2 regions of the Kosakonia pseudosacchari genome follow, and region 1 is predicted to be linked to the other one. Evidence: predicted binding sites of a transcription regulator. Region 1 holds the regulator's gene; the other holds the start of a gene.

Region 1 (5,221 bases):
GATTGCCGCGCTTGAAGCGAAAGATGCACCGCGTTTTGATTATCGCGGCATCCAGCTGGATGTTGGTCGCAACTTCCACAGTAAAGCGGCGGTACTGCGCCTGTTAGATCAGATGTCGGCGTACAAACTGAACAAATTCCATTTCCATCTGACGGATGATGAAGGCTGGCGCATTGAGATCCCCGGTCTGCCAGAACTGACCGATATCGGCAGTAAACGTTGTCATGATTTGAGTGAGAAAACATGCCTGTTGCCACAGCTCGGTTCCGGACCGGACAGCAATAACAACGGCAGCGGTCACTTCAGCCGTGCCGATTACATCGAAATCCTCAAATACGCCAAAGCGCGACAAATCGAAGTGATCCCGGAAATCGATATGCCAGCTCATGCGCGTGCCGCGGTAATCTCTATGGAAGCGCGGTATGAGCGCCTGATGAAAGAGGGCAAAGAGAAAGAGGCGAACCAGTACCGTTTACTGGATCCGACGGATACCTCCAACACCACCGGTGTGCAGTTCTATAACCGCACCGGCTATCTCAATCCGTGCCTCGATTCGTCGCGTAACTTTGTAGACAAAGTGATTGGCGAAATCCAGCAGATGCATAAAGAAGCCGGACTGCCGCTGAATACCTGGCATTTTGGTGGCGACGAAGCGAAAAATATCTATCTGGGCGCCGGTTATACGGATCAGAAAAAACCGGAAGCGGGCAAAGGCATTATTGATCAGAGCAATCAGGATAAGCCGTGGGCGAAATCGCAAGCCTGCCAGGCGATGATCAAAGAGGGCAAAGTTGCCGACGTTGAACATCTCTCCAGCTATTTTGGCGTTGAGGTCAGCAAGCTGGTGAAAGCGCACGGCATTGACACGATGCAGGCGTGGCAGGACGGTTTGAAAGATGCCAAAGATGCGTCGGTGTTCGCCACCGATCATGTCAACGTGAACTTCTGGGACACGCTCTACTGGGGCGGTTTTGACTCGGTAAATGACTGGGCGAACAAAGGTTTCCGCGTGGTGGTCTCTAACCCGGATTACGTTTATCTCGACTTCCCGAATGAGGTCAACCCGGCCGAAAGCGGTTACTATTGGGGCACGCGTTTTAGCGATGAACGTAAGATATTCAGCTTCGCCCCGGACAATATGCCGCAGAACGCAGAAACCTCGCTTGATCGCGATGGCACCCCGTTTAGCGCGAAGTCCGACAAACCGTGGCCGGGTGCGTATGGCCTTTCTGCGCAGCTGTGGAGCGAGGTGGTGCGCACCGATAATCAGATGGAGTACATGATCTATCCACGTATGATTTCGGTGGCGGAACGCGCATGGCACCGCGCGGGCTGGGAGCAGGATTACAAAGCCGGGCGTGAATACAAAGGCGGTGAGACACATCTGGTGGATGTGAAAGCGCTGGAAAGGGACTGGCAACGCTTTGCTAATCTGTTAGGCCATCGTGAACTGGCGAAACTGGACAAAGCGGGCGTGCACTATCGCTTGCCTGTGCCGGGCGCTCGCGTGGTCGGTGGAAAACTGGAAGCCAATACCAGTTTCCCGGGCATGGTGGTTGAGTTCTCAACCGACGGCGGCAAAAACTGGCAGCGCTACGACGATAAAGCGCGTCCGCAGGTGAGCGGGGAAGTGCAGGTGCGCACCGCCAGCCCGGACGGTAAACGCTTTAGCCGTGTCGACAGCGTAAAAGCGTAATGTGATGTGGTGATTAAACCCGGCGGCGCGAGCTTGCCGGGTTTTTCTTTTTTGCCGTTATCGTTATTGCAGATAAAAAAAAGCCAACCGTCAGGCTGGCTTTTAGGTTTTAAACGCTATTATTTCGCGTCGTGCGCGTGTTCATCTTCGCGGCAGTCACCTTCGGCGCAGTGGCCGTAAAGGTAAAGACTGTGGTTAGTCAGGCGAATACCGTGTTTCGCGGCGATTTCACGCTGACGCGCTTCAATGGAGTCATCACTGAATTCAATCACCTTGCCGCAATCGAGGCAGATCAGGTGATCGTGGTGATGTTGTTGAGTCAGTTCAAAAACGGACTTGCCGCCTTCGAAGTTATGACGGGTCACAATCCCGGCGTCATCAAACTGGTTCAGTACACGGTAAACCGTTGCCAGCCCGATCTCTTCGCCCATGTCGATCAGTCGTTTGTATAAATCTTCCGCACTGACATGATGGTTATCCGGTTCCTGAAGCACTTCAAGGATTTTTAACCGAGGAAGCGTGACTTTCAGGCCGGCCTTCTTTAATGCGGTATTGTTGTCAGTCATGCGGAATCTGTCCTGTTGCTATACGATTCACTTCCTTAGCGGAAGTTATAAGGAATGCACCTGGGGTAATGCGTCTCATTATAGAACTGCCATGGCTGGATGAAAACTGCAAGCCCTCAAGTAAAGTAAGCTTATAAAACGTGGTGTCGCCAGCAAAGTCCTTTACGGCGGCACCCAGTTTAGCAGGGCTTATTGTACAGCGATGGAGAAAAAAGTTAAAAATTTGTAGCAATTATTTCCATTGCTTTTATCTATTAATACGGCGTAACCCACAGATTACGCCGTAAAAAAACTCAGGCATTAAGGATATCGTCCAGGTGCAACTCTTCGCGAACCTGTTTTACCCATTTTTGAACGCGTTCGGAAGTCAGCTCGGGTTGACGGTCTTCGTCAATCGCCAGGCCAACGAAGTGGTCATCGTCCGCCAGACCTTTAGAGGCTTCAAAATGGTAGCCCGCGGTTGGCCAGTGACCAACGATGGTCGCGCCGCGCGGTTCGATGATATCGCGAATGGTGCCCAGCGCATCGCAGAAATACTCCGCGTAATCTTCCTGGTCGCCACAGCCGAACAGCGCAACTAATTTACCGTTAAAGTCGATCTCTTCCAGCGTCGGGAAAAAGTCATCCCAGTCGCACTGCGCTTCACCATAGTACCAGGTAGGAATGCCGAGCAACAGAATGTCATACCCTTCGATATCTTCTTTGCTGCTCTTGGCAATGTCATGTACGTCGGCAACATCTTTACCAAGCTGACTCTGAATCATTTTCGCGATGTTTTCGGTGTTGCCGGTGTCGCTGCCGAAGAAAATACCTGTAATTGCCATGAGTAAAATAACCTCTTGAAACTTAATGAGTATGGTGGTGGCGCTACGCCCACAGATAAGGGCAATCATAGCAGAACAGGGAAGCACGCGGAAACTGCTATCGCGTCGGACTGCACTGTATGACACATGAAAGTGTTATTTCGACGATGTTTCGGAGGATTCGCTAGCCGCGCAATGCCTTCAGCTGCGCCAGCAGCATCTCTTCGATAAGCTCGCTGCGGCTCATATCTCGCGCTTCTGCCAGCTCGTTTAACGCATCGACGGCTTCCACGTTGAGTTTTAATTCGACACGCTTAAGCCCACGAACTTTATCGCGTTTTAGCTGATTGCGTTTGTTGATGCGCAACTGTTCATCGCGCGAGAGCGGGTTTGTCTTCGGCCGTCCCGGGCGACGCTCATTCGCGAACAGGTCTAGTGTCGTACGGTCCGTTTGTTCTTTAGCCATGATCTAAATACTACGGGAAAAACAAGCAATCGGGCGGCGCGCCCGGGCTGAATAGCGCGCCATCATACATCAGCACAACGGACACGCCAACGACCGGGCGCGTTGAAACGACCAGTCGCCGCCTTTTTAATCAATTTGTCTTTTCAGCGAGATAGCGACGAATAGCACGCAAAACCGCGTCGGGTTTCTCGGCATGTACCCAATGGCCGGCACCGGCAATGACATGCGCCCGCGCCTGCGGGAACTGCGCCAGCAGCGCGTCACGGTACGCTTCAGTGACATAAGGGGAGTTTCCGCCGCGAACAAACAGGGCCGGTTTATGCCATGCAGGAACCGTTTCCCAGCCGACAATATGCGGATACTGCTCCCATAACACCGGCACATTGAAACGCCATGCGCCGTCGACAAAGGATTTCAGCAGGAACTGAATGACACCTTCTTCATTTATATGTTCGCGCATCAGAGCGGCGGCTTGCTGGCGAGTGGATGCCCCGGCATCGTTCACCGCATTGATGGCGGCAAAAATTTCGTCATGGCGGCGCACCTGGTAATCCACAGGCGCAATATCAATCGCCACCAGTTGATCAATACGCTCCGGCGCAAGCGCTGTTAACGCCATCACGGCTTTACCGCCCATGGAGTGGCCAATAAAGGTCGCTTTGTCGAGTTGATGAGCGTTCAGCGTATCCAGCAGATCCTGCGCCATGGCCGGGTAGTTCATTTCTGAAGCGCGTTCTGAAAGACCGTGGTTACGCATATCCACTTGCAACACGTCATGATCCTGAACCAGTTCACGGGCGAGCACGCCAAGGTTATCAAGGCTACCGAAAAGACCGTGAACAAGGACGATCGGAGAATTGTTGTGCGGATGTTGCGCAGTTTGCGCGCGCGTATTCAATTTCATGGCAAAGTTCTTTTTTTCACTGATTCGGGTTAGGTTATTATGTTGAACATTCTGCCGCCCGGCCGCAAGGTTAAGAATTACTCTTAGTTTTGCCGCCATCCTGGTTTGACGCTATCCGCTGTTGAGATTTCACTTTATAATCCCAACACTTGTATTCAGATAAGATATCGCACTGGATTAAGATGAAAACGATCGAAGTTGATGATGAGCTCTACAGTTATATTGCCAGCCACACGAAGCACATTGGCGAGAGCGCATCCGACATTTTACGGCGCATGTTAAAATTTTCCGCCGTACCTCAATCATCACAGCCTGCCGCTTCCCTCGCGCCGGTAAAAGAGCCGCGTAATGTCAGCACCGTTGAGGTTAAACCGACAAACACCGCCAAAGACAAAGTCCGTGCCGTGCGCGAACTGCTGCTGTCTGATGAATACGCCGAGCAGAAAAAGGCGGTGAATCGTTTCCTGCTGGTGCTGTCTACACTCTACTTACTGGATGAAAAAGGGTTTACGGAATCCACCGAGTCTCTGCATGGGCGCACCCGCGTATACTTTGCCGCGAACGAGCAAACGCTTTTGCAAAACGGCAATCAAACCAAGCCGAAACAGGTGCCGAACACCCCTTACTGGGTCATCACTAACACCAATACGGGTCGTAAATGCAGCATGATCGAGCACATCATGCAATCAATGCAGTTCCCTGCGGAATTGATTGAAAAAGTTTGCGGCACAATTTAATCCTTGCATTGAAAGGACCAGGCAATGGCTAACCATCCGCGTGCGGGGC
Region 2 (5,221 bases), 360 kb from region 1:
CAGCGCCTCGCCGTTCAGACGCTTTTGTACCGTCAGAAAGCCTTTTTCCAGATCATGCTGATAACAAACGAACAGCAGCCCCATATCCAGCTGGCCAGAGTTGGTCACGCCGAGCGAGTAACTATAACCGCGCCGCATCATCAGGCTGGATTGCGTCTCTTTCGTCCGCGGGTTCGCCAGGCGAATATGGCTGTCGAGGGCAATAACATCACCGTCTGGATCGCTGGCGTAATCCGGTACGTCATGCTCATGTTTCATGCCCAGCGGTGCGCCGGAGTGCTTATCGCGCCCGAAAATGGTCTGCTGCTCTTTCAGCGGCGTACGATCCCAAAACTCCACATGGAACTGAATAATACGCACCGCCTGATAACTGCCGCCCACCGCCCACGCCGGTTCGCCCTGCTCTTTCGTCACCCACACCACGTCGTTCATCAGCGCAGTATCGCTGCTGTCCGGGTTGGCGGTGCCATCTTTAAATCCGAGCAGGTTAACCGGCGTCTCTTTGCCTTTGCTGCGCGCCGCATGATCAGAGATAAACCCTTCCCGCTTCCAGCGCACGCTGAGTAAATCCGGCGTGTGCTTAATGATGTCACGCAGTGCGTGGATCACCGTGTCCTGCGTGTTGGCGCAAATCTGGAGCAGCAAATCGCCGTGACACAGTGCCGCATCAAGCGAATCGTTAGGGAAACGCGTCATCTTTTGCAGCTTTTTCGGCATCTGCGCGCGCAAACCAAAACGGTTGTCAAACAGCGATTCGCCCACGGAAACCGTCATCGTCAGGTTATCCGGCGCGATATACGCCCCAAGAATACCGGAGTCCATCGGCGGTAAGCGCGGGTTCGTTGTCTCCGGAGCCGGGCCGCCGGAGGTCAGAAACGAGATGCGCTGCGTCAATAAGCGGAACAGCCGTTCGAGATCGGCTTTATCCGCAGCCAGCACGTCAAACGCCACCAGCATCATTGACGCCTGCTGTGGCGTCAAAATTCCGGCCTGATGCGCACCTAAAAAAGGCTGTTTTTCCATACGCGCATCCGGTGAAAGCGTCCCCGGTGCGCTCTTCGGTGTTACCGCATGCGCGACCGGGCATCCGCCAGCCAGGGCAAGCGCGCCGCCCAGCGCGCCCATACTTTTCAATAAACGGCGCCGGGAAGGTTCGCTGACGTCGTTGTTATCATCTTGCTTCATGGTATTAGTCCAGCCCCAGCACGCCGCGCAACTGCGCCAAATCTTCCGCCAGTGTGGTGATCGGCCCTTTCAGCGCATTGCGGTCGGCGTCGGTCAACTTATCGTAGGTTTCATACCCGTCTTTAGTGCGGTATTTCGCAAGGATGGTATCCACTTTCTTAAAGTTGGCATCGACTTTCGCCAGCAGTTCGGCGTTATCTTTCTGCAGTTGCGGACGCAGCAAATCAACGATTTTCTGGGCGCCATCGACGTTGGCCTGGAAATCCCACAGATCAGTGTGGCTGTAGCGATCTTCTTCACCGCTGATTTTGCTCGCGGCCACTTCTTCAATCAGCCCGGCTGCGCCGCCGACCACTTTGGATGGCGGGAACGCCAGCTCATTAATACGTGTTTGCAGATCAGACACATCGGAGTAGAGCTGATCGGCATATTTGCCCATGTCCTTCGTGCTGTTATCGCCAAACAGCGCTTTTTCCAGACGATGGAAACCGGTGAATTTCGGATCGGCGGCTTTATGCTCGTAATCATCTTCGCGGGCATCAATGCTGCCATCGAGATCGGAGAAAAGCTCCGCAATCGGTTCAATACGCTCGTAGTGCTGGCGCGTCGGCGCGTACAGCGCTTTCGCTTTTTCAATATCGCCCGCTTTTACCGCCTCGGTGAATGCTTTGGTGCCGGAAACCAGCTGCGCCGTTTCGGCAACCACATACGCTTTATACTCGGTAATGGCTCCGCTCAGGCTCAGCAGCGCGTCACCTTTTGCCGCATCGGCCGTCGCCGCGCCTTTCACCACCAGCTTACCTTTCGGGTTGGTTAACAAACCGCAGGTCATCTCATACTCGCCTGGCTGTAAGTTGGCTGTCAGCTTCTGGCTGAAACCTGGCGCGATATTTTCACGCTCTTCAACCACCATCACGCCTTTGAGGATCTCCCACTCGAGCGCTTTCTGGCTGTGGTTGAGAATAATAAACTGCGTTTTACCCGCGTTAACCGTCAGGTTCATCGGCTCACACTGCTTGTCCGTAACCGTGACTTTCACCTGCGGGATATCTGCAGCCTGCACCGCGAAAGCGCTGGAGATAAATGCCGCCATCCCGGCCTGTAACGCACTACGACGAAAATGAATTGCCATGTCCTTTCCCTTAATTAGTATGTTGTAACTATAAAGCGATCGATTATGGTGCCGCCCGTGAAGGCTGCGCCCCCGCGCGAGGCGGTAAAACAAACATCACCAGCGCCGGGATCAGATAGATAAAGTAAACCACCACTTCGCTGACGCTTGGCGTTTCCTGATAACCAAAAATCCCTTCCAGCAGCGTACCGGTGAGGGAATGCGTGGTGAGCACATTACTGAAATCGAAGGCCACATCCTGAAAGTGGTTCCATAATCCCGCTTCGTGGAACGCGCGGATTGCGCCTGCGGCAAGCCCGGCGGCGACAAACAGAATAAACAGGCTGGTCCATTTGAAAAACGCGCCAAGGTTCAGACGCACGCCGCCCCAGTAAAGCAGAAAACCGAGCACCACCGCCGTGGCCAGCCCCAGCACCGCGCCCAGCGGCGGCCAGACGCCGACATCCTGCTGGAACGCCGCCAGCAGAAAGAACACCGATTCCAGCCCTTCGCGCGCCACGGCGAAAAAGACCATCAGGATCAGCGCCCAACCGTGGTTATGACTGCGCGCCAGCGCGCTGTCGACCGCCTGCTCCAGTTGCACTTTGACGTTGCGCGACACTTTGCGCATCCAGAACACCATCCAGGTGAGGATCACCACAGCGATCACCGCGACAATGCCTTCAAACAACTCCTGCTCTTTTTGCGGGAACTCGCCGGTGGTTTCGTTAATCGCAATGCCAAGCCCAAGACAGAGCGCAGCGGCAAGAAAAACACCAATCCACATCACACTTATCCAGCGCCCACGCTGGGTACGTTTCAGATAACTGGCAATCAGGCTGACGATCAGCGCCGCTTCGAGGCCTTCACGTAACATAATCAAAAATGGAACAAACATGGAGGAAACCCCTAATGTCATGCGCGGTCAACGGTTGCAAAGAAAAGTAAATTGCATTGATAGTGATTATCATTACGGCGCAAGGAAACTCAAGCGAAAAATGTTGAGAATGATAACTGGATGTAACCGCGTAGCAGGCTAACTGTGCGGGTTGGCGCGTTATGCCGAAGTGGCTGAAATAAAGCTAAAATATAGCTTACAAAACTTTAACTTTGTATTTACCCCACTCCGGCGCTATGGCTAAATAAACGCCCCGTTTCGTTTACCTGCAAAATTAAAGACATGACTAACTTCTTCCATTTTTTGCTGGCGCTGGTGGTGATCCTCGCGCTGGCCTGGCTGGTGAGTTTTGACCGCCGGCACATTCGTTTTCGCTTTATCCTGCAATTAATTGTCATTGAACTGGCGCTGGCGTGGTTCTTCCTGCACGCGCAAAGCGGATTAACGCTGATTAAATACGTTTCCGGCTTCTTTGAAGCGCTGCTGAAATTCGCGGGCGAAGGCACCAGCTTTGTCTTCGGCGGAATGAGCGAAAAAGGGCTGGCATTTATCTTCCTCGGCGTGCTGTGCCCTATCGTCTTTATCTCCGCGCTGATCGGCATTTTGCAGCACTGGCGTATTCTGCCCATTTTTATTCGTTTGATAGGCACATTGCTGTCAAAACTGAACGGCATGGGCAAACTGGAATCTTTCAATGCCGTCAGCTCGCTGATCCTCGGCCAGTCGGAGAACTTCATCGCCTATAAAGGCATTCTCGCGGATCTCTCCTCGCGCCGCCTGTTCACCATGGCAGCAACGGCGATGTCGACGGTGTCGTTGTCGATTGTCGGCGCTTATATGACCATGCTGGATGCGAAATATGTGGTCGCCGCGCTAGTCCTCAATATGTTCAGTACCTTCATTGTGCTGTCGGTGATTAACCCGACGCGCCCGGAAGCGGAAGCCGAGGTCAAACTGGAAAAGCTCCACGAATCGCAAAGCTTCTTTGAGATGCTCGGCGAGTACATCCTCGCGGGTTTCAAAGTGGCGATGATTATTCTGGCGATGCTGATTGGCTTTATTGCGCTGATTAGCGCCGTCAACGCCCTCTTCTCCACACTGTTCGGTATCAGTTTTCAGCAGATCCTCGGCTATGTCTTTTATCCGCTGGCATGGCTGATTGGTATCCCGCTTGGCGATGCGTTGAATGCCGGCAGTATCATGGCGACCAAACTGGTGGCGAACGAATTTGTGGCGATGATTGAGCTGCAAAAAATCGCCGCTCAGATGACACCGCGCGGGTTGGGTATTCTTTCCGTGTTCCTGGTATCGTTCGCCAACTTTGCCTCGATCGGCATTGTGGCAGGGGCAATTAAGGGGTTGAACGAGCAACAGGGAAATTCGGTTTCCCGTTTTGGTCTGCGCTTAGTGTACGGCGCAACGCTGGTGAGTTTGCTCTCAGCGGCATTTGCGGGCGTCGTGCTGTAAAAAAATGCCCCTCTCCTGCGGGAGGGGGCATTACATCAGAATTGCACGCAGACCGGCTGATCGACGCGCATCACCGATTCCTGGGCAAAGCGTGATTTGTAGATATCACGCAGCGCACCAATTTTCGTGTCACTTTGCGCATCCACACGGTGGATCAGCATCAGCGCTTTGCTTGGCTCCTTCGACACTTTCCCGTTGCTACCCAGCCACTGTCCCTGCGCATCAAATGTGGTCAACCCGTCACGAAAACGCGGTGTGACATCGTTATCCACATACTGCTGCCACTCCTGCGCGGTAATCGCTTTGCCGCCCTGGCGGGTTAAACCGTAATAGAGCGTGGTTTGCTGCATCTGGTTTTCCGCTTTGCAGGTTTGCGCAGCCGCATTCGGGTGTTTTCCCGCTGGCGAAACACACCCCGCCAGTAAACCCGCCATCATCAATGCAGTGAACCCTGTCTTTAACGTCATGTCGCTATCCTCATTGTTATTCGTTGTGAGATAACAGCGTAATTACAATTATTTAGCAATAAAAAAACCCGCCGCAGCGGGTTTTTCATAAGC

Evidence for each region. Region 1 encodes Fur, which represses iron uptake genes when iron is present. Its sites were predicted from a motif close to ATAATAATGAGAACNACTATCAA; they were not measured.
Region 2: efeU (iron uptake transporter permease EfeU) is a predicted target of Fur. The motif match lies at 3,251-3,273, and genes of this name have one in related genera.

The regions. Positions count from the first base shown of each region.
Region 1 is NZ_CP063425.1:1,422,768-1,427,988, forward strand. It holds gene IP581_RS06585 (beta-N-acetylhexosaminidase) at 1-1,696, shown strand, start outside; gene fur (ferric iron uptake transcriptional regulator) at 1,816-2,262, opposite strand; gene fldA (flavodoxin FldA) at 2,556-3,086, opposite strand; gene ybfE (LexA regulated protein) at 3,250-3,531, opposite strand; gene ybfF (esterase) at 3,662-4,435, opposite strand; gene seqA (replication initiation negative regulator SeqA) at 4,618-5,172, shown strand; gene pgm (phosphoglucomutase (alpha-D-glucose-1,6-bisphosphate-dependent)) at 5,197-5,221, shown strand, end outside.
Region 2 is NZ_CP063425.1:1,779,337-1,784,557, reverse strand. It holds gene efeB (iron uptake transporter deferrochelatase/peroxidase subunit) at 1-1,185, opposite strand, end outside; gene efeO (iron uptake system protein EfeO) at 1,190-2,317, opposite strand; gene efeU (iron uptake transporter permease EfeU) at 2,361-3,194, opposite strand; gene IP581_RS08250 (NupC/NupG family nucleoside CNT transporter) at 3,477-4,661, shown strand; gene IP581_RS08245 (DUF3574 domain-containing protein) at 4,697-5,128, opposite strand.